Regions from separate parts of the Thalassotalea sp. PS06 genome, predicted to be linked through region 2. Evidence: predicted binding sites of a transcription regulator. Region 2 holds the regulator's gene; each other region holds the start of a gene.
What was found. The regulator LexA, encoded in region 2, represses DNA repair genes until DNA is damaged. The targets are predictions, from matches to a motif close to TACTGTATNNNNATACAGTA.

Region 1 (5,682 bases), 1.5 Mb from region 2:
GACACATATCACCTGGGTATTGCTGCCAAGTTGCTGCAGCTTCTGGCCAACTTTCGCCGCGGTCGGACCGCTAATACCAACGTCTACTTCATCGAAAATTAAGGTTGGGGTAATGACTTTTTCAGCAAGAATAACTTGAATCGCAAGACTGATTCGTGACAACTCACCGCCAGAGGCAACTTTGTGTAATGCTTCCATCGGTTGCCCTGGGTTCATACTCACGAGAAATTCAATATCATCATAGCCATGGCTGGATAGCTGCTCATTTACCTGGTGATCAATTTGCACATTGAAGCGAGCGTCAGGCATACTTAATTCACGCATAGATTCGGTGATCAGTTTAGCAAGCTTCTTCGCAGATTTTTCACGACTTACTCGCAGTTTTTCAGCAATCTGATGGTATTGCTCTTTGATAGTATCTAACTCATCATGCAAATGCTGATGGCGCTCTTCATCGCCACTTAGCTGCGATAACTGGGCCTGAAGCTTTTGATGATAATCGAATAAATCTTCAGGATTTACCTGATGCTTTCGAGCCAGGGTAATCGCTGTAGAGTAACGCTCTTCAATTAGGTTGAATGCTTCAGGATCCAAATCAATGCTTTGCTGATAATAATTTAAGTCGCGAGACGCTTCCTGAATCTGAATGCTGGCATCAACCAACATATTGGCAATAGATTCTGCACCTTTATCTAATGCCGCTAGCTGCTGCACATCATCGGCAATTTTCTGAAGCTGAGCGCTGACCGAATATTCGTTTTCATCGCTCAGTTGATTCAGGCATTGACCCGATATAACCAATAACTGCTGGGCATTGGCGTGGCGTTTGAAATCCGCTTCAAGTTGCGAAAATTCACCCTGTTGCAGTGAAAATTCATCCAGCTCTTTAACCTGATATTGCAGCAGTTGTTGTTGAGCTTGGCGCTGTTGCTGACTTTCCAGCAATGAATTTAATTCGTTATTTTTGGTGCGCCATTGCTTTTGGAAAAACTTAATATCATCAAGTAAACCATGGTGTTGAGCATAATCGTCAAGGAGCTGACGTTGCTCAGTGGTTTTTAACAGTAATTGGTGATCGTGTTGACCATGAATGTTGATCAATAACTGGCCGAGCATTTTAAGTTGTGCAAGGGGAACCGGGGTGCCATTGATATAAGCTTTTGAGCGGCCTTCGCTGTTAATTAACCGGCGAATAATACAGTCGTTTTCGTCATTCAGTTCTTGCTCAGTTAACCACTGCTTTGCTTTTTTATTACCACTGACATCAAAACTGGCGATTAACTCGGCTTTGTCGGTACCGGGACGAACCACAGATGTTGTCGCACGCTCACCTAAACATAACCCTAGAGCATCGATTGCAATAGATTTACCTGCACCGGTTTCACCGGTTATCGTGGTCATTCCATGATGCCAGTCAATTTCTACATGGCTAACAATCGCGAAGTTGCGAATACTAAGATTGGTTAACATAACAAACGTCCTGTACAAGATACTGTTTATTTGTACAGTAAATTAACAGTGTTTAAAAAATGATGCAAGAAAAATGATCAATGGTATTTCTGGCGGGGTAGTTTCGGTTAAAAGCTAATAGGATTGGAATGCGGTTGAGACTAAAAAGAGCGGGTTATTGTTAGTAGCAACAACCCGCATAATGGCAGGTCATTTACAAATCAAAGCGATCGGCATTCATCACCTTCACCCAGGCATTAATAAAGTCATCGACAAATTTATCATTGGCATTATCACTGGCGTAAACTTCCGAAAGTGCTCTTAACTCGGAGTTAGAGCCAAACAGCAAATCTACACGCGATGCGCGCCACTTGGTTACTCGGTTGGAACGGCTCAGACCCTCAAAATAGGTTCCTGAATCGTTACCCTGCCAGATGGTATCCATGTCCAGTAAGTTAACAAAAAAATCATTAGTCAGATGTCCCGGGTTATCGGTAAGGACACCTAAATCTGAGTTTTCATAACTAATGCCCATCGCCCTTAAGCCTCCTACCAAAACCGTCATTTCCGGAGCGGTCAGATTAAGCAACTGGGCTTTATCGATAAGCAGATCCTCAGCCATATTGGCAAACTCCGATTGACAATAATTGCGAAAACCATCGGCTTTACCTTCGAGTACCGCAAACGATTCGGTATCGGTTTGCTCCTGCTGAGCATCTGTGCGGCCGGGACTAAAAGGAACTTCAACCGTTTTACCGGCAGCTTTAGCGGCTTGTTCAATGCCAACAGAACCTGCCAGTACAATCATATCGGCAATTGATACCTGTTTATCGGAACCTTGCACGTTAAATCCATTTTGGATTTTCTCAAGGGTACCCAGCACTTTAGTTAGTTGCGCTGGTTGATTCATTTGCCAGCCGCTTTGCGGGGCCAGACGAATCCTTGCACCATTTGCACCACCGCGTTTGTCAGAATCCCGGTAGCTGGCAGCTGATGACCATGCGGTATACACCAGCTCCGCAACCGACAGTCCGCTGTCGCCAATTTGTTTTTTCAGGTCGTTTATATCGTTGCTGTCGATTAACGAGTGAGTAACCTCAGGCACAGGATCTTGCCAGATCAGATCTTCGTCGGGGACTTCAGGCCCTAAATATCTCACCTTCGGCCCCATATCCCTGTGGGTTAATTTAAACCAGGCGCGGGCAAATGCATCGGCAAATTGGTCTGGATTTTCATGGAAGCGTTTTGAAATCGGCCCATAGATAGGATCCATACGCATCGCCATATCGGCGGTTGTCATTATCGTGGTAACTTTCTTCGATGGGTTTTGAGCACTTGGTGCCAGGTGCTCATCGGCAGGGTTTACCGGTACCCACTGCCAGGCTCCTGCGGGGCTTTTTACCAAATCCCATTCGTAGCCAAATAGCACGTCAAAATAACCGTTATCCCAGGTTGTCGGCTTGGCAGTCCATGCGCCTTCAATACCACTGGTAATAGTGTCATCGCCATGGCCATCACCAAATTTATTGATCCAGCCAAGTCCCATATTTTCCACGCTTGCCGCTTCCGGTTCCGGCCCAACATTAGCTGCATCACCAGCGCCATGACATTTACCAAAGGTATGTCCCCCGGCAACCAGAGCAACGGTTTCCTCATCGTCCATCGCCATGCGGCCAAAGGTCTCGCGGATATCTTTACCTGAAGCCAACACGCTGGGCTCGCCATTTGGACCTTCCGGGTTTACATAGATAAGACCCATTTCTACGGCCGCCAGAGGATTGTCGAGATCACGCTCGCCACTGTATCGTTTGTCGGTTAGCCACTCGGTTTCCGCGCCCCAGTAAATATCTTCTTCCGGATGCCAGATATCTTCACGACCGCCGCCAAAGCCAAAGGTTTTAAAACCCATGGATTCGAGTGCGCAATTTCCCGCGAGAACCAGTAAATCGGCCCAGGACAGTTTGTCACCATATTTCTTTTTCACCGGCCATAATAATCTTCGAGCTTTGTCGAGGTTGCCGTTATCCGGCCAGGAATTTAAAGGGGCGAAGCGTTGTGCTCCGGTACCAGCACCACCGCGACCATCGCCGATACGATAGGTTCCTGCAGCGTGCCAGGTCATGCGGATAAAGAACGGACCATAATGACCGTAATCGGCAGGCCACCAAGGTTGCGAGTCTGTCATCAAATCATAAAGATCCTGTTTTACTTCGCTCAAATCAAGCTGATTAAAACCCTCTTGATAGGAAAAGCCTGCTGACATCGGGTTAGATTTTGAATCGTGTTGGCGCAGAATTTTCAGGTTTAGTTGATTTGGCCACCAATCGATATTGTCTGTCCCCATGCCACCCTGGCGCGTCATGCTACCATGCACAAAAGGACACTTTCCGGAAGCGTTATCGTTTGAGTTATCCATCAGAATCTCCAGTTAGTGAGGATTAAAACTTCTTGTAAACTATAGACGCTGGGGACTTAAGCCGGGGAGCTGATTGTGGTAAATCTGATTATCTGATCTGCGCGAATATTGAAAACTTTGCCAATGGCGGTCACAATAATAGCTATCTCAGCATTTTCGGAATACTCATGACCCAGTTGTTAGCCCTGGTCAGAACCTATTGGGTCCTGCTTACTTTGATACTTCTTACGATAATTTTGTTGTTGTCGCTTTACCCGTTACAGGCATTGCCTACCGTACCCGGAACCGATAAAACCCATCATTTTCTCGCGTATTTTGCCTTGGTGATGCCGATGGCACTGCGTAAGCCTTCATACTGGCCCGTCGTGGTGTTAGCTTTTGTATTAATCGGTGGCGGCATCGAATTGCTCCAACCATTTGTGAATCGCTATGGCGAGTGGCTGGACTTAACCGCAAACACCTCAGGTGTGATTTGTGGTTTTATTGTCGGTCAAATTATCAATCGCCTATTTCCAGATACAAGTCTTGAGACCATTGAATGTGCTAAACAGGAAGTTATCGAGCGGGAATAGATAAGGGATTTTCGCTACTGATATAAAAAAGTCAGCATGAAAAAGCCAGCGTTGATGCTGGCTTTTTAGTCTTGGTTGGCGTTCGATAACGATAGCTGAATTATGAGCTTTGTTTCGCTCGCATCGCGTTTGATACTTTTGATACCGGAGCTCGTCCTAATTCGTCACTGATAAACCACCCGGCTGCAAGCAATAAATCCAAATTAACACCGTGCTCAATGCCCATGCCGTCAAGCATGTATACCACATCTTCGGTGGCGACATTGCCCGATGCGCCTTTTGCATAGGGACAACCACCTAAACCCGCAACCGAACTGTCGATAACCGCAACGCCCATATTCAGAGCAGCATAAATATTTGCCAGCGCCTGACCATAGGTATCGTGAAAGTGCACCGCCAATTTATCCATTGGTACGTACTTATTCACGGCTACTAACATTTCCTGCACTTTGTGCGGGGTACCAACACCTATGGTATCGCCAAGGGAAATTTCGTAACAACCCATGGAAAACAGCTCATGGGCAACGTCAGCCACCGCTTCTGGCGCAATTTCCCCCTCGTAAGGGCAACCTAAAACACAGGACACGTAGCCGCGAATGTTTAAATTGTGCTGCTTAGCCAGCTCAACCACATCTGAAAAACGTTCTAACGACTCTTTGATAGAGCAGTTAATGTTTTTTTGGCTAAAGCTTTCTGAAGCGGCACCAAAAATAGCAATTTCGGTTGCACCAGCGTCTATCGCGGCCTGCAAGCCTTTTAAGTTTGGTGTCAGGGCTGCATAAGTTACTTTGTCTTTACGCTTTATCTGCGCAAACACATCCGCCGATGATGCCATCTGCGGTACCCATTTCGACGACACGAAACTGCCGGTTTCGATATAGGAAAGGCCCGTATCGGTTAACCGGTTTACCAGTTCAACTTTCACCTGAGCATCAATGGCTTTGGCTTCATTTTGCAGGCCATCTCGCGGGCCCACTTCCACCAGTTTTACACTGGAAGGTAGTCTTGGATTTGACTTAATCATTACTCGATTCTCATTGTCGTAACGGCTTGTCTTTTAAGCCTTACTCAGCGTCAAAGGCGAGTAGGGCAGAGCCGCCATCAATCATGTCACCACTTTGATAATAGAACTCACTGACTTTGCCATTTGCAGGCGCAACGATAGTATGTTCCATTTTCATCGCTTCCATGATCATCAATGCCTGCCCTTTACTAACCTCATCACCAACTTCAACTAAGGTGGCG
Region 2 (5,682 bases):
CCTTTGCCAAAAATTAGATAAAAATAGATATAAACTAATCAATCCATAGATATTCATCTAAGATCAACAGAAAATGCGAAAAGGAGACAACATGGCGTCCCGATTACATGCTCATATAGGCACATTCCGACAACTGGAGATTCTCCTCGCTGTCTTTCAGGGAGGTAGTGTAAAGGCCGCTTCAGAAACCCTGTTCCTGACGCAACCTACGGTTTCGATGCAACTAAAAAAACTTAGTGAGGCCATTGGCCTGCCGCTCTACCAGCAGGTTGGAAAGAAACTCAAGTTCACCGATGCCGGATTGGCGACGGTAGAAACGGCAAAAAATATTCTGCAAAGCTGTGAAAAGTTAGATATGCAATTATCGAATCTAAGAGGCCTGAAAACCGGTACATTGCGCCTTGCCTGCGCAACCACAGCGAAATATTTTATCCCGCACCTGCTTGGTCCATTTTGCAAGCGCTATCCAGGTATTGATATCCAGTTTACGGTTGCCAACCGTCGCCAGGTAATTGAGAGACTCGAGCAAGGCCTGGACGATTTTTATGTTTTCAGTCACCTACCGGAAGGGTTGGATATCGATGTTATTGAGTTTATGCCTAACGATTTGGTTGCCATTGCCGAAGCCAATCACCCGCTGACGAAAAAGAAACGGGTAACGCTGGAAGAGTTTTGTCAGGAAGACTTTCTCATCCGTGAAAATGGCTCTGGTACTCGATTTGCCACGGAAGCATTTTTTGATAAACAACAGATAAAACCGAATGTTAAAATGACCATTGCCAGTAATGAAGCCATTATCCATTCTGTGCTCTCCAATCTCGGCGTTTCAATATTGTCCGCTCATACCTTAGCCTTTGGTGAAATTTATGATGTCAAAGTCATCAATGTAGAATCTCTGCCGATCCAGTCGAAATGGTCATTTTCATGGTTAAAGGCTCAGAGCCTGTCGCCCATCGCTAAAGTGTTTCTGAATTATGTCGAAACTGAAGGTCGGGAAATGATGGTTAAAGCGGTGAAGTTATAATATTTATGTCGAGCAAATAAACCCTTACTAGCACCTCCCATATACAAACGCTCCCGTGAATCGATTGTCAGTTCTCGGCAATTGCTCCATGCATTGCTCTAATACGTTACATCCGTGTAACGACAGACACAATCGATATATCTAGATCCATGTAGGTAACCATCCATGGTACGGGAGGATTAGTATGTCCATGTGCAAACCCTCCCTTGCTACTACTCGTTAGGAGAGATACAAACCCTCCCTTGCTACCATCCATGGTGCGGGAGGATAAGTATGTCCCTATACAAAAAAGAGTGCCTTTGCAGGCACTCAAGGTACAGCGAAAGGAATTGCTCATCGTTGGGAGGTCGACAAACAATCCACCTAGGAAGTCATTCTAATAACAATTAATGCAATGCGGTTAACAGACGAATATCGCGATTGCGATACAAGGCGTTACGTCGTTTGAAACGACACAGAACTTTTTTCACCCGGCGGATAAAGGTTTGCTGAGCCCTGCCCAATGCGTTGGAAAATGCCAGATGCACACTGTCCTGGGCGGCCATGATATGAACATCAAAGACCCGATCGCCGGCAACCCTCACCGAACACTGTTTATCACGTCCACCCCGGGTGCCATTGATATCTCGAAAGCTTACCACCACATAACGGATTCTTTCATCAACACGGGCAAAGGCGTGCTCAACTTCGCGTTGTATGAAAGCCCGGTAGCGGGACGTCATTTTGATATTATTTGCTCGAATAAAACATTTCATAATCAACCCCTTCTAATAAACTCTTTAAAAAGGATGGATCATTTTTTACATAGATAAAAATAGATGTTTTCTAACACTTGATTAGATAAAAATAAATATAAACACCTGCATTCTTTTAAGCAAAAACTCTATCCATCAGTTCTCTGACTGATTCGCTTTCTCCCATTATCGGCACCGCAAATGCCGAAACAGACACCAATAAAATCACATAGTAGGCGGGATGATTAAGACGATTATAACGATACATAAACCAGCTAGAAGCCAGTAATACCGTGGCGGTTGCAATGGGTAAGGTGTGCAGGGGAATAATTTTCAGATCAAAACCCAATGCCCCAATGTAAACCAGTAACCGGGTTAATCCTGGAGATAACAGCAATAGGGCTGTCGCTATCATGTAAGTGCTGTGTTCACGGGTATCCTTGGTGTTGAGAATGGCTTTCGCGACCAGATAAATAAACCCCGAAACCAGAAACAAATCAACAATACTGACGCCATACATGAATACCTTAAATGGCTCTGGGGTGCCGTCTTTTAATGCGAAAGCAATATTATTGTCAATCGCCGATATCGCTGTACCTGCAACAATACCGGCCAGCAGTATGCCTAATTTTCCGAGGTTTCTATGCAGCGAGCGGTTATTCTTATTGACCGCAATGTATGGTTGCACGATTAACAGCAACATCCACAACATGGCCGACAAGCCATGGGCATGCTGTTCCCAGCTCATTTGCGCAAACCGTAAAAAATAGCTTAATGAAAAACCGCATAGGGTGATCACCAAGGGGATCATTAACCAAAGATATACGCGCTTATAGTTATCATCTTGTTGCATGGTATCTTCCTTGTGAAATTAAATGCCTTGATACCACACACCTCATCAATGCTTTTCGTTCACTATATAAACATCTTCCAGACATGGCAATTAGGGAATCAGTTTAAGGATTATTCAAAAATCACCTTAAACCAGTTTTGATTTGCTTTTGATAATCAACTGTATATACTGACAGTACAATGTACTGTACAGATAGACAGGAATGTTATGCGTCCGTTAACCCCACGCCAATCACAAATTTTTGATTTAATAAAAGAAAAGATCGCAGACACTGGTATGCCGCCAACACGAGCGGAGATTGCCGATTTTTTCGGCTTTAAATCAGCGAATGCTGCGGAGGAGCATTTAAAGGCGCTCGCCAAGAAAGGTTTTATCGAAATGTTACCAGGTACTTCTCGTGGTATTCGCTTAGCGGACGAGCATAACGAAGAGCTTGGATTACCATTAATTGGTCGCGTTGCTGCGGGTGAACCGATTCTTGCTCAGGAACATGTTGAAGATAGATACCAGATAGATGGCAACCTGTTTCACCCTGCCGCAGATTACCTGCTGCGCGTTAACGGCGAAAGTATGAAAGATATTGGTATTCTCGATGGTGATTTACTAGCGGTTCATCAAACCACGGATATCCACAATGGCCAGGTAGTTGTTGCCCGTGTAGAAGAAGATGTTACGGTCAAGCGTTACAAGCGCGAAGGTAATGTGGTTTATCTGCACGCAGAAAATGAAGACTTTGATCCAATTAAAGTCGATTTAACCAGCCAACATTTTAATATTGAAGGTATTGCCGTTGGTGTTATTCGTAATGCCGATTGGATGTAAAAAAGAAGAGTAAAGTGTAAAGGTGGCAGAATGCAGTAAGAGCAATCTTGCGAATATGCAATGTGCTAATGTCCTTTCTTTGATTCCCTGTCGTGGCAGGGAATGACGATTTAGAGTGTGTTCAGTAGTCTGTCGTCTGTCGTCGATTATTTTTTCAACTACCTGAATCACATCCAGGGATACTTGGCCGGTCCCTTTTCAGGTAGTTTTTCCTATCTTTGTTTATTTCTCCAACCCCCTTAAATTAACGAATACTTTTTAACCACTTGTAAAGCACATAAATGTGTTATTTACACCACTAGAAATTGCACTCATATTTTTCTTATTCCCTGCCAAATCAATTCCTGCGCTCACGATATGAGCAATTACTCTACAGATTTCGTTCAAAAAAAGTGCAAATTAACCCTTTAAAGCACTAGACCTTGATGAAAAATTGAGTAATCCTAGAACCTGAATTAGTCATAATCATAATAATTACGCTAAATCCTACCACTTCTTCGATGTAGGAATGCGGTACGTAAGAAAGTGAGAGTTAGTTACATTCAGAATGACAATCAATTACCTGAAGGTTTAAGCAACTCTCTATAACAAATATAAATTTTACGGAAATTTGAGACATCGAATTCAGTTGTATCCTGTCACTTGTTTCTGTCTTTGTTCGCTAAAGCAGAGGAGATGTCTAGTGAAGAGACGTAACCTGGGTTGGCTGATGTTGGGGAGTTTGTTTTCCAGCGCAGCTTGGGCAGACATGCAGTTAAACATGACCAAAGGTGTCACCGATATCAGTCAGGAAGTGTTCGGGCTGCATATGTTGGTAATGTGGATTTGTACTGCCATCGGTATTGTGGTGTTCGGCGCCATGTTCTGGTCGATGATTTTTCATCGCAAATCTAAAGGTGTTAAACCCGCCACCTTCCACGAAAGCACTAAAGTTGAAATACTTTGGACTGCTATTCCCATTATTATTCTTATTGGTATGGCCTGGCCTGCTACTAAGACCCTAATCGCCATGGAAAATAATGACAATTCCGACATCACCATTCAGGTGACTGGTTCGCAATGGAAATGGCATTACAAGTATTTTGATTCCGATATTGAGTTCTATTCCGTACTCACTACGCCGAAAGATCAATTTGATAACCGTGATGGTAACTATGTGACCAAAGGTGAGAACTACCTACTAGAGGTAGATAAACACCTGGTTATCCCGGTTAACAAGAAAGTACGTTTCCTTATTACCTCTGATGACGTTATTCACTCCTGGTGGGTTCCGGATTTTGCCGTTAAGCAAGATGCCAACCCGGGCTTTATTAATGAAGCCTGGACCAAGGTAAATGAACCGGGTATCTATCGCGGTCAATGTGCTGAGCTGTGCGGTAAAGACCATGGCTATATGCCAGTGGTTGTTGAGGTGAAATCTGAAGCCGATTACGCCATGTGGATTGAAGAGCAAAAGCTGGCTATCGAAGAAGCTAAGCTTGCTGAGCAAGAATCTCTGGCATCTACCATGTCGATGGAAGAGTTGATGAGCTTAGGTGAAGAAACCTACGTAGCCTACTGTGCAGCCTGTCACCAAACCAATGGTATGGGTTTACCACCGGCGTTCCCAGCATTGAAAGGCAGCCCAATGGTTACCGAAGATAAAGCCGCACACATTGACATCGTTCTTAACGGTAAAGCGGGTACTTCGATGGCTGGTTTTGGTAAGCAATTAAACCTTAAACAACTAGCTGCTGTTGTGACTTACGAGCGTAATGCCTGGGGTAACAATACCGGTGAAATGGTTCAGCCTGCCGACGTTAATGCCCTTGCAGCTCCTGCTCAATCTGCGGAAGTTAAAGCAGAAGACAGCAAAGAATCTGCTGAAAAGAGTGTTGAAACTGTCGCACTGGTTTCTGAGAAATCAGAAGCATCAGAAGATACCGCTAGCATCAGTGAACCTGCGACCATGGAACAACTGATGGCCGAAGGTGAAAAAGTCTACATCGCCAAATGTGCTGCTTGTCACCAAGCCAATGGTGCGGGTTTACCACCGGCATTCCCGGCTCTTAAAGGCAGTCCAATGGTTACCCAGGATATCCCGGCTCACATCGAAATGGTGAAAAACGGCAAACCTGGAACGGCAATGATGGGCTTTAAAGATCAGTTAAATGCCCGTGAGATGGCGGCTGTTATTACTTATGAGCGAAACGCCTGGGGTAATGACACCGGTGAGCTTGTGCAAGCAAGCGATATCGATGCCAAGCAAG
Region 3 (5,682 bases), 1.7 Mb from region 2:
GAAAAGCGATTCGCGTCCATGGTAATTTTATCGAATATGTCCCGATGGCAATGCTTTTGTTCGCAATATTCGAGGTAAACCAGGGCTCACCAATGTTGCTGCACGCGATCGGCGGCGCTTTAGTAACCTGTCGATTTTTGCACGCCATTGGTGTGAGCAAAACTGCGGGAACAAGCTGGCAACGTTTTGTCGGCGTCTTGGGCACTTTTTTAGCGATACTTATTTTGGCAGTAATCAACATCGCTAATATTTTTTTATAAGAAAAGAGAATACAGAATGGGCAGCTGTTAAAGACTCAATACGCTGCCCTGTTTAAAGAAGTTACCGTTCTGGTTTATCCAAGCCAAAGTGCAAATAGGCTCTCTCCGTAACCATGCGGCCACGAGGAGTCCGCTGTAAAAATCCTTGCTGAATCAAAAATGGTTCAATTACATCTTCAATGGTATCGCGCTCTTCACCAATTGCCGCGGCGACATTGTCCAGACCAACCGGTCCGCCCATAAATTTATCAATAATGGCTAGCAGCAGTTTGCGGTCCATTAAATCAAAGCCTTCGCTATCCACTTCCAACATATTCAAAGCTTTTGAAGCGATCTCTTGATCTGCGGTACCATCATTTTTAACTTCAGCGAAATCCCTGACACGACGCAATAAGCGGTTACCAATACGTGGCGTGCCACGCGAGCGACGAGCAACTTCAATTGCGCCTTCGTTATCCAGTTCAACATTTAAAAAGTGAGCACTGCGGGCAATGATATCGGTTAAATCTTCGACTTTGTAAAATTCCAGACGTTGCACGATACCGAAACGATCGCGCAAAGGAGAAGTTAACGCGCCGGCGCGGGTTGTTGCGCCAATCAAGGTAAAGGGTGGTAAATCTAACTTAATGGAGCGAGCTGCTGGACCCTCACCTATCATGATATCGAGCTGATAATCTTCCATCGCCGGATATAAAACTTCCTCAACCACAGGACTCAAACGGTGAATTTCATCAATAAACAACACGTCATTTTCTTCAAGGTTGGTTAACAGCGCCGCGAGATCGCCGGCCTTTTCCAATACCGGCCCCGAGGTCGTGCGAATATTGACGCCCATCTCGTTAGCAACGATATTCGCTAACGTAGTTTTACCCAAGCCTGGAGGCCCAAAAATCAACAAATGATCCAGCGGTTCATTTCGTTTTTTTGCCGCCTCAATAAAGATTTCCATCTGCTCTTTTACATGCTCCTGGCCGGTGTAATCGGCGAGCATTTTCGGGCGTATTGCCCTGTCGATGGTTTCTTCTTCACGGGTTGTGGAAGTAGGTTGTATTAAACGATCCGCTTCTATCATCTTTATGGTTTGACCAAAGGTTGCTTACAGGTTTTGTTATAACGCTGGTTATAACATAGATTTCAATGCATCACGAATTAACTCTTCCGAGCTCATGCCATCCTGATGCACGCCAGAAACGGCTTTTTCCGCCTGATTCTGTTTGTAGCCTAACGATACCAATGCCGTTATCGCATCGTCTTTTTCATTAGCAACGGAAACAAACGTAGAGCCAACCTCTTCGCTTTGTAAGGCAAACTCATCGGCGTTCGGCGTGGCGATATCCTGCCCCCAGTCTTTTAGTCTGTCGCGCATTTCTATCAATAGGCGCTCAGCGGTTTTCTTACCTACACCTGGAATTTTTACAATGGTGGCTACGTCGTCGATTTGTACACAGTGCACAAATTGAGACGATGACATGTTTGACAGAATGGCCAGAGCCAGTTTTGGCCCGACGCCATTTACTTTAATAAGCAAGCGGAATAGCTTACGTTCGGTAACATTGGCAAAGCCATACAATTGTTGGGCATCTTCCCGTACCGCAAAGTGGGTATAGATAATGGCTTCTTCGTCGAGTTTGGGTAAATGGTAAAAGCTGGTCATGGGTAATGTGACTTCGTATCCCACCCCACCACACTCAATTAAAATTTCCGGTGGTTGTTTATCTACCACGGTTCCTCTTAATCGTCCTATCACGTTGCTTTCCTCGCCCTGATTACATGCGCTCTGGCAGAATTACTGATCACAGGCAATATACCTGTGTGGTTATCAATACCAGATGCGATTGAGTTGTTACTATTCTTGGATAACTCAAATACTATATATATATACAGTGATGTCAATTTTTAATTGCGGAATTTGTGAAATCGCTGGGGATATAAGTGGATTGATTAGCGTAAACGGCCACGAACGGTTTTCGATGCCTGCCCCGCCATTTTCACCAAGGAATCATAACTGTGGCCATGGCAAATAGCGACCGCTAATGCGTCAGCGGCATCGGCTTGTGGCGTACCCGGCAGTTTTAATATCGATGCCACCATATGCTGCACCTGTGTCTTATCTGCAGCACCGGTTCCCACCACAGATTGTTTGATCTGTCTGGCTGAATATTCGGCCACGGGTACATTGTTATTGGTTGCAGCAACCATGGCTGCGCCACGCGCTTGTCCAAGCTTAAGTGCCCCAGAAGGGTTAAGACCCATAAACACTTGCTCAATGGCGAATAAATCCGGTCTATATTGAATAATCAGTTCTGATACGCCGGCAAAAATTATCTGCAAGCGCTTTGATTGGTCATCCCCCGCCGCCAACGTCTTAATACAACCGCTGCCTAGATAGTTGAAGGTGCGACCTTTTTTTTCAATGATGCCATAGCCGGTAATTCTGGAGCCGGGATCTATGCCTAAGATGATGCTCAATGTCTGTATTATTCTTGCCGTTATTATTTGTCGCTAGTTTAAATGAGGCAAGATTTTATGTCATCAGAAAACTGATCGCATAAATGATTGTTTATCTGAAAATAGGATTCCATTAAAAAAGCCGGGGACAAAGTGCTTGTCGCCGGCTTTTGGGATTTAGGTTTTGGCTTCTAGGTTGTAAGGGAATTAGTCTTCAGACTTTTTCTCTTCCGCAACGATTTGGACGCCAAGTTCCGCTAATTGTGCTGGGTTGGCTTTGCCTGGTGCGTTGGTTAATGGGCAAGCCGCTGTCGTGGTTTTCGGGAATGCCATTACGTCACGAATAGAGGTTGCGCCTGTCATTAACATGACCAAACGGTCAAGACCAAATGCTAAACCTGCGTGTGGCGGCGTACCGTAACGCAAAGCTTCAAGTAGGAAGCCAAACTTCTCTTCGGCTTCTTCATCGCTAATACCAAGGATACGGAATACGGCAGCCTGCATTGCCTGGTCGTGGATACGAACAGAACCACCACCTAATTCACAGCCATTGAGAACCATATCGTAGGCATTAGAAAGCGCGCCTACTGGATTTGCTTCCAGCTCTTCTGCGTTTAGTTCAGAAGGTGCAGTGAATGGGTGATGCAGCGCGTGCATGTGACCATCCACTTCTTCAAACATTGGGAAGTCTACAACCCAAAGAGGCTTCCACTCATCGCTAACGATGTCTAAGTCTTCACCAAGCTTAAGGCGTAGCGCGCCCATGGCTTCAGTAACTACGGTGTAGTTATCAGCACCGAAGAAAATGATATCACCACTTTGTGCGTTAGTTCGTTCAAGCAAACCGTTTACCGCATCTTCTGGTAAGAACTTAAGAATTGGCGATTGAATGCCTTCCATGCCAGCAGCACGGTCATTAACCTTCATCCAGGCCAAACCTTTAGCACCGTAGATACCTACGAACTTGCCGTATTCATCAATGTTCTTACGAGAGAACTTCTCTGCACCACCTGGTACACAGATAACGGCAACACGACCTTTCTCATCGTTAGCAGGACCTGAGAATACTTTAAACTCAACGTCTTTTAATAAGTCGGCAACATCGACCAACTCAAGTGGGTTACGTAAATCTGGCTTATCCGAACCGTAACGAGTCATGGCTTCGGCATAAGACATGCGAGGGAAATCGCCCAAATCAACATTCAGTAATTTGCTGAACAAATCGCGGATCATGGTTTCGGTAACTTCCATTACCTGATCAGCGGTCATAAATGAGGTTTCAATATCGATTTGAGTAAATTCAGGCTGACGGTCAGCACGTAAATCTTCATCACGGAAACATTTTACGATTTGATAGTAACGCTCCATACCTGACATCATCAGCAACTGTTTGAACAATTGTGGCGACTGAGGTAGAGCAAAGAAGCTGCCTTTGTGAGTACGGCTCGGTACCAAGTAATCACGTGCACCTTCTGGGGTAGCGGCAGTAAGAATCGGAGTTTCGATATCCATAAAGCCCTGCGACTCCAGTGATTCACGAACCGCAGATGTTACCTTGGCACGAAAGCGCAAACGCTCAGTCATTTCCGGACGACGCAAGTCAAGATAACGATACTTTAAACGCTGCTCTTCAGAATTGTTCTGGTGATCATCTAGCGTTAACGGCAGTGGAGCCGCTTTGTTCAGGATAGTAAGCTCTAAACCAAGTACTTCCACAGCACCGGTCGCCATATCTTTGTTCACCTGACCTTCAGGACGAGCGCGAACCTTACCTTTTACCTGAACACAGAATTCGTTACGTAGGGTGTTGGCCTTTTCCAGTACTTCTGGGAAATCCGGATCGTAAACCACTTGCACAATACCTTCACGGTCACGCAAATCTAGAAAGATTACCGCACCAAGGTCGCGACGACGGTTTACCCAACCACATAGAGTGACTTCCTGACCAATGTGAGATTCATTTACCTCACCACAATATACGCTACGCATTATTGACTGTTCCTGATATGTAAATAGCTTGAACCCGAGTTCATTATAGCGGGATCATCATGGCACCGACGCGATCATCAATACCCATAAAATAATAAAGCGGCACTAAATACCAATCCGCACTGAAGACTGATCATTCAGCGAATAATTGGAATAGTAAACGCGGCCGATTAATTCATCGAAATTATTGATATGAAATCGAATGAATATAACCAGTAGAAATTATATTCGCCCATCCGGGAATGCCCGAGAGGAGTTTCTACGGCGTTGTCGCTATTTGAAATGGAATGGCCATTCCTAAATAACGACGCCTAGTATAAAAACCTCGGCTGACATTCTGAATAGCTCCCATATCAATGCGGATTGGTATTATAAGGAAAACCAGATAGAAGTCACCTGTATTGGCGGTATGTGTGGTGAAAAAAGCAATATTGCATAAATAGCCCGTCATAATTGCCAAATTTGTCCATGAACTTTCAATATCTCAGATATTTAAGATAAAATAAGCCCCATAGTATGCAATTGGACGACATTCATGTCCCGCAAAGATACACAAACCGATACAGACCTTATTTACTCAAAGCCGCAGGTAAAAGTTGCCGACTTTCGCTTTGATGCTCAAGTGGTTGAAGTATTCCCTGATATGATCAAACGCTCGGTACCGGGCTACAACACCATTATCGACACCATCGGCAACCTTGCCGGCCGTTATGCCAAAGACAATACCAATATTTATGATTTGGGTTGTTCTTTAGGTGCAGCAAGTCTCGCCATGCGCCGCAGCATTGAGGCCAAAAACTGTAAGATTGTTGCCATCGATAACTCTGAAGATATGGTAGAGCGCTGTAAAATCCACATTAATGCCTTTAAAGGCGACACCCCGTGTGAGGTTAAACTTGGCGATATCCTCACCGAGCCAATGGAAAACGCTTCGGTGATCGTGTTGAACTTTACCTTGCAATTTATCGCCCCGGAAAAACGTGCG
Region 4 (5,682 bases), 420 kb from region 2:
ACTGCCATACCCAGCACATCAAAACCTACACTGACGTTTCCGATTGAGGCAGGAGCAAAAACTTTAATGGTCATTTACAACTCCTGCTTCCAGGCCAACGTCCGCAGCAGGTCGCCAAATACGCCTGCGGCGGTAACTTCGGCACCAGCACCATAACCACGCAATACGAATGGGATTGGCTGATAGTAACGTGAGTGAATAGCCAACGCATTTTCACCATCTTTAATAGCGTATAAAGGATGCGAGGCGTCAACAGCTTCGATAGAAACTTTACAGCCATCGTCATCAATACTTCCGACGTAACGCAATACTTTGTTTTCACTACCAGCAGACGCCACTTTATCGGCATATACCTGGTCCAATTGGTTAAGGTTTGCCATAAAGTCATCGACACTGCCTTCGGCATCAAACCCTTGCGGTAATACCGATACCACCTGGATGTCATCAAGTTCAAGTGCCATGCCGGCTTCACGAGCCATGATCAACAGTTTGCGTGCCACATCCATACCACTTAAATCATCTCGAGGATCTGGCTCGGTAAAACCGTTTTGTTTAGCAATCGCAGTCGCTTCAGAAAGGCTCATGCCCTCATCTAATTTTCCAAAGATGTAGGAAAGAGAACCGGAAAGAACGCCTTCAAAGCGTAACAATTGATCCCCGGCCTTAAACAGGTTCTGCAGCGTATCGATGACCGGCAGGCCTGCGCCAACGTTAGTTTCGTATAAGAATAAACGATTGGTTTTCGCTGCCGCTACCCGAAGTTTCTGGTAATACTCCATCGACATGGTGTTGGCTTTTTTGTTCGGGGTAACCACGTGAAAACCTTCTGACAGAAAGCTTTCATATTGTTCCGATGTCTGGTCGCTGGATGTACAGTCAACAATAACCGGGTTGATTAAGTGATTCGAACGAACAAACTGCTTTAAGGTATCTAAATTCCATGGCTGACCTTTCTCTAACAACTCTGGCCAATTGCTTAATTCCAGACCATTACTGTCAACAACCATGCCTTTGCTATTTGCCAGGCCATGCACCCGCAAATCAATCTGCTGGTCTTTAAGACTGGCCTGCTGACGCTTGATCTGTTCCAGTAATTCACTACCAACAACGCCAGTGCCGATAACGAAAGCATCAATGGTATGACGATGGGAGAAGAAGTTCTGATGACACACTTTCAAGGCGTCGGTACATTTTCGTTGCTCAATAACAACGGAAATACTCCGTTCCGAGGAATCCTGAGCGATAGCAACGACATTGACCCGTGCCTGGGCAAGAGAGCCAAACAATTTAGCGGCAACGCCACGTTGCTGTTGCATGCCATCACCAACCAACGAAATGATCGAAAGATTTGATTGTAAAGCTACCGGCTCAAGCAGTTGGTTTAATAATTCCAGTTCAAATTCCTGTTGCAAACTCTGCTGCGCCCGCGGTGCATCCTGACTATGGATGCAAAACGAAATACAGTATTCAGAAGAAGACTGGGAGATCATTACCACCGAAATCTGTTCACGACTCATGCATTCGAATACGCGACTAGCCATGCCAACCATGCCTTTCATGCCTGGACCGGAAACATTTACCATGGTCAGGTTATCAAGGTTAGAAATGGCTTTAACCTGCTTCTTGCCTTCATCTTCATTAGCAATCAAAGTGCCCGGCGCCTGCGGGTTGGTGGTGTTTTTGATCAAACAAGGAATATGATACTGGGCGATTGGGCCTATGGTTTTCGGGTGCAGTACTTTCGCACCAAAGTAAGAAAGCTCCATCGCTTCCTGATAAGAAAGATAATCGAGTAGTTTTGCGTCTTTAATCAAACGCGGGTCGGTATTATAAACACCATCAACATCGGTCCAGATCTCGCAACACTCGGCATTACAGCAAACCGACAACACTGCGGCAGAATAATCCGAGCCATTACGACCAAGGGTCGTTAATTGTGATTGGCTGTCAACACCGATAAAACCGGGCATTAGGGCGATATTTTCCAGCTCCTGATAAGCTGCAGCGAACTTTTCACGACAGGCAGTTAAATCGGCGATCGCATTTAATGGAGAATCATTGGTTTGTAAAAACTGTTCCGGGTCAAGTACCGAGCACTGGCGAAGACTCGCACTTAAAAGTGCTTTTAGGGTGGCAACGCTCAAACGCTCACCGATACTGATGATACGAGCTTTGATATGGTCCGGACAGTGGCTAAGCATTGCCGCGCCTTGCAGGTAGCGTCGTAATTGATTTAACCAGGTATTTAACGCATCGTCGGCAATCTCCTGATCAAACGCAGTGTCAGACTCGGCGAGGCCATTAAAGATAGACTGCACAACCTGCTGCAGCTTTGCAAGACCGGTTTCCAGCGCCTCACCTTCTGGCAATTCTTCGCTTAACGCCACTAAATGATTAGTAACGCCTTGTGGTGCCGATACCACCACAGAAATCGGAGATTCCTGGCTTTTATCGACGATAATTTTATATACGGTTAAAAATCTGTCCGCATTGGCTAATGAAGAACCACCAAATTTCAGTACTCGCATATCTATCTACTCCTGATTGATTATTTTTATATCGGGCTAATACCAATTACTCTGAGTAAGCAATAATTTAATGTAATTGATATACCGACATCCCTTAAACAAAATTGCTAACCTTTGGTCGAATATATCGACAGGCCCTAAAACGAAAAAACCCGTGAGCTTTGCAGGTCACGGGCTTAGGTAAAGTCTTTTTTTACGCGTTAGCCAATGCCCACCATAATAATGGTGGTGGTAGTAATAATGTGGAGAAGGTGCGTAAAAATGTTCATGGATTCACTCTGCCGCACAAATAATCGACTGTCAACATGTTTTTAACAATTATAGGTGCAATTGTTTCGGCGAGCGTTTTATCTAACTAAAAGAGCAGCTTGGTGTTGTTGCAACCAGCGTTTGGATTTTTTGAAATTGGGATAGAAGTGTTCGACCAGCGCCCAAAAATCAGATGAATGATTTTGATGAACCAAGTGACATAATTCGTGGACGATAACATAATCAACCACCGAATCCGGTGCCATAACCAAACGATTATTGAGGGTGATTCTCGCCTGGTTATCACAACTTCCCCAGCGAGATTTGTAAAAGCGAATTTTCAGAGAAGACGATTCAAGGCCGGTAATACCCTGCCAATTGTTAAGGCGTGCGGCAAATAATGAAGTGGCTCTTTGCTGGCAAAACTTATTGAATGCATCAGACAGAAGTCGTTGTTGTTGCTCTTCGTCATGTTGAAAAAGCCGCTCTGAAAGATAAAAGTGACAAAGCTTTGCTTGCCAGTTCAAGCGAATCGTTACATACCTGGTTTCAATGAAATCGTCCCCATTACCGGTATTATCTGCAGAAATCTGTTGTCGATTAAATTGTTGCAACGGGCATTGAGCAATTTGCCACGATTCCCCTGCGATAAAAATCTTTTCCCCCGGGGCAAGCCAAAACGTCTTAGGTTCGGATAATATCTCCTGCTGCTGACGCAATTTTTCATCTATCCAGGTTTGCTTTTCAGCAACAAAGCGAGCAATTTTCGAGGAATCTAGCCAGCTCGGAGATAATACCCGAACTTTGCCGGCCTTGATTTGCAATGACAGGGTTTTGCGACGAGCTGAACGGACGATCTCAATACCATCTAAAACGGCGGCTGAGGTATTTTTGTTTTTAAAAAACATAAATCGGAATGGTTGCTATCGGCTTTCCACAATTACGCAGACGTCTTGGCTTTAGGTTTTGCTTTAGCTTTGGTTTTAGCTTCGGACTTAGCTTCGTCTTCAACAGCTTCTTCTAATGCTTCAACCACTTTAGGCTTTACTACCTTTGGCTTTTTCGCCTGCAATGCAATCAGGATATCTTCACGATGTTTCGCCAGATAAATGCTGATTTCTTCGATGCTATCATCATTTAATTTCAATTCGGATTGCTCCAGCAAAACGCTTAAGTTATCCGCCATGTCGAGCATCTTGTCATACTCATCAGCCGTTTTCTTATCCATAAACGTTTCGACCTCCACGCCATTGCGTACTACTACAAATCGACTCTCTACAGCCATAATTATCCCTTCATTTCAATCTATCGGGTTTCGTCCACTTTTTGTTAAGCGGACTAATATAGTGGATATTTATCCAGTACATTACCAAATTAATCAATTAACTGCCAGATCCGTTGATATTTTTTGTGCAAAAGCATGTACCAATGTAAAGGTTTATGTCTTCAGGAAATACGACTGATTGACACTACGCCGCATTAATAAGGGCCTGCCCCAACCTATACAGTGCACACCGATAAGTTACTCAATAAATGTTTGGTTACATCCATAGATTAGCCATTAACAACTTTTCTCTTTTTATCCCCCACTATTAATACCAATCACATTAAATTCTCACTGAGTGAGCAATAATTTAATGTGATTGGTATAACTTGCAACAGCAAAAATTGACCAAATGGGGAAGAGACTATGAAAACATTAACCGCGATTACTACTTGTGCAGCAACTATGTTTGCTTTGGCAGCAACCCAGGCAAACGCTTCTATGGATCCTTTTGTGGAATCAGCATTGCAGGATATCTGTGAATCAGCATCCAGTGACAACGTATTTCGACTAGACCGTACCATCAAGAGCTATCGTTTAAATCATCAAACCGTAGCGTTGAATGTAATGTGTAACGAGCAGGACATTATCAGCTTCGCTCAACAACAAGGCGCAACCAAAACCGCGAATCGCCTTGAACATAGCATCGGTGATACGCAAATCACAGATCTAGCGATGTTAAAATAATGGATAAGCTCAGGAATAAGTGCCTCGGAAGAGGCGCTTATTTCGTTTGTCACTCTTTTCGTTAACTGAACTTTCGCATCATACCTAGAGGTAACCAGGCAAGCGCAAAACGGATGAACGCCCATGGCCAGGTTGGAACGAATGCCTTATCTACTTCTTTTTCAATCGCCTTGATAATACTCTTACAACCAGTTTCAGCATCGACGATAAAAGGCGGAGTTTTGCCTTCTTCGATAATTTCCGTAGCGATATAGCCAGGGTGAATCGTTGTCACCGATATTGGCTTGTGCAGAACATCAATGCGGATCCCTTCGGTTAAAGATGCAAGGCCCGCTTTGGTAGCAGCATAGGTAGTAAAGGCGCCGCGAAAGCCGCGCTCGGAACTCACCGATGAGATAGTAACTAAGTGACCATCATTCTGCGCCCTGAAGATTTCCATTGCCGCTTCACATTGTGCAAGAGCGGCGACAAAATTGGTCATAGCGGTACGACGATTTGCCGCAAAAAAACCCTTACCAATGGAGCCACCCTGGCCGATTCCAGCATTAACGATAACTCGATCTAATTGTCCAAGCTGTTCTCTGGCAGCCTTAAACACCTTAAAGACCTCATCATGATCGTTCACATCTAAAGGCATAACTAAGACTTTTTGCTGCGGATATTTTGCCGTTAATTCAGTCGCAAGTTCGCTTAATGCTTGTTCACGACGGGCACAAAGAACCAAATTCCTGCCCATCGCTGCATATTGTCGTGCCATTTCCTGGCCAAGCCCGGAGCTGGCACCTGTGATCAGAATGTTGTTTCTCATAAGCCATTATTCTAGTTGCAATTTTAACCTTGCTTATACGTTAACCTAACTATTCACGAATACCAAAAGAGATTGCAAATCCTAAG

Region 1: a site for LexA is predicted at 1,491-1,510, ahead of recN (DNA repair protein RecN). Genes of this name have one in related genera too.
Region 3: a site for LexA is predicted at 2,127-2,146, ahead of ruvA (Holliday junction branch migration protein RuvA). Genes of this name have one in related genera too.
Region 4: a site for LexA is predicted at 4,122-4,141, ahead of FNC98_RS13385 (YebG family protein). Genes of this name have one in related genera too.

The regions. Positions count from the first base shown of each region.
Region 1 is NZ_CP041638.1:1,194,065-1,199,746, forward strand. It holds gene recN (DNA repair protein RecN) at 1-1,470, opposite strand, end outside; gene katG (catalase/peroxidase HPI) at 1,664-3,865, opposite strand; gene FNC98_RS05220 (VanZ family protein) at 4,033-4,437, shown strand; gene FNC98_RS05225 (hydroxymethylglutaryl-CoA lyase) at 4,538-5,461, opposite strand; gene FNC98_RS05230 (acetyl/propionyl/methylcrotonyl-CoA carboxylase subunit alpha) at 5,502-5,682, opposite strand, start outside.
Region 2 is NZ_CP041638.1:3,459,091-3,464,772, forward strand. It holds gene FNC98_RS15310 (LysR family transcriptional regulator) at 92-1,024, shown strand; gene FNC98_RS15315 (hypothetical protein) at 1,411-1,779, opposite strand; gene FNC98_RS15320 (hypothetical protein) at 1,895-2,611, opposite strand; gene lexA (transcriptional repressor LexA) at 2,819-3,433, shown strand; gene coxB (cytochrome c oxidase subunit II) at 4,143-5,682, shown strand, end outside.
Region 3 is NZ_CP041638.1:1,380,536-1,386,217, reverse strand. It holds gene FNC98_RS06045 (MAPEG family protein) at 1-260, shown strand, start outside; gene ruvB (Holliday junction branch migration DNA helicase RuvB) at 322-1,332, opposite strand; gene ruvA (Holliday junction branch migration protein RuvA) at 1,381-2,007, opposite strand; gene ruvC (crossover junction endodeoxyribonuclease RuvC) at 2,202-2,729, opposite strand; gene aspS (aspartate--tRNA ligase) at 2,916-4,697, opposite strand; gene cmoA (carboxy-S-adenosyl-L-methionine synthase CmoA) at 5,233-5,682, shown strand, end outside.
Region 4 is NZ_CP041638.1:3,043,732-3,049,413, forward strand. It holds gene thrB (homoserine kinase) at 1-74, opposite strand, end outside; gene thrA (bifunctional aspartate kinase/homoserine dehydrogenase I) at 75-2,528, opposite strand; gene FNC98_RS13380 (M48 family metallopeptidase) at 2,876-3,685, opposite strand; gene FNC98_RS13385 (YebG family protein) at 3,718-4,062, opposite strand; gene FNC98_RS13390 (DUF3718 domain-containing protein) at 4,468-4,788, shown strand; gene FNC98_RS13395 (SDR family oxidoreductase) at 4,850-5,596, opposite strand.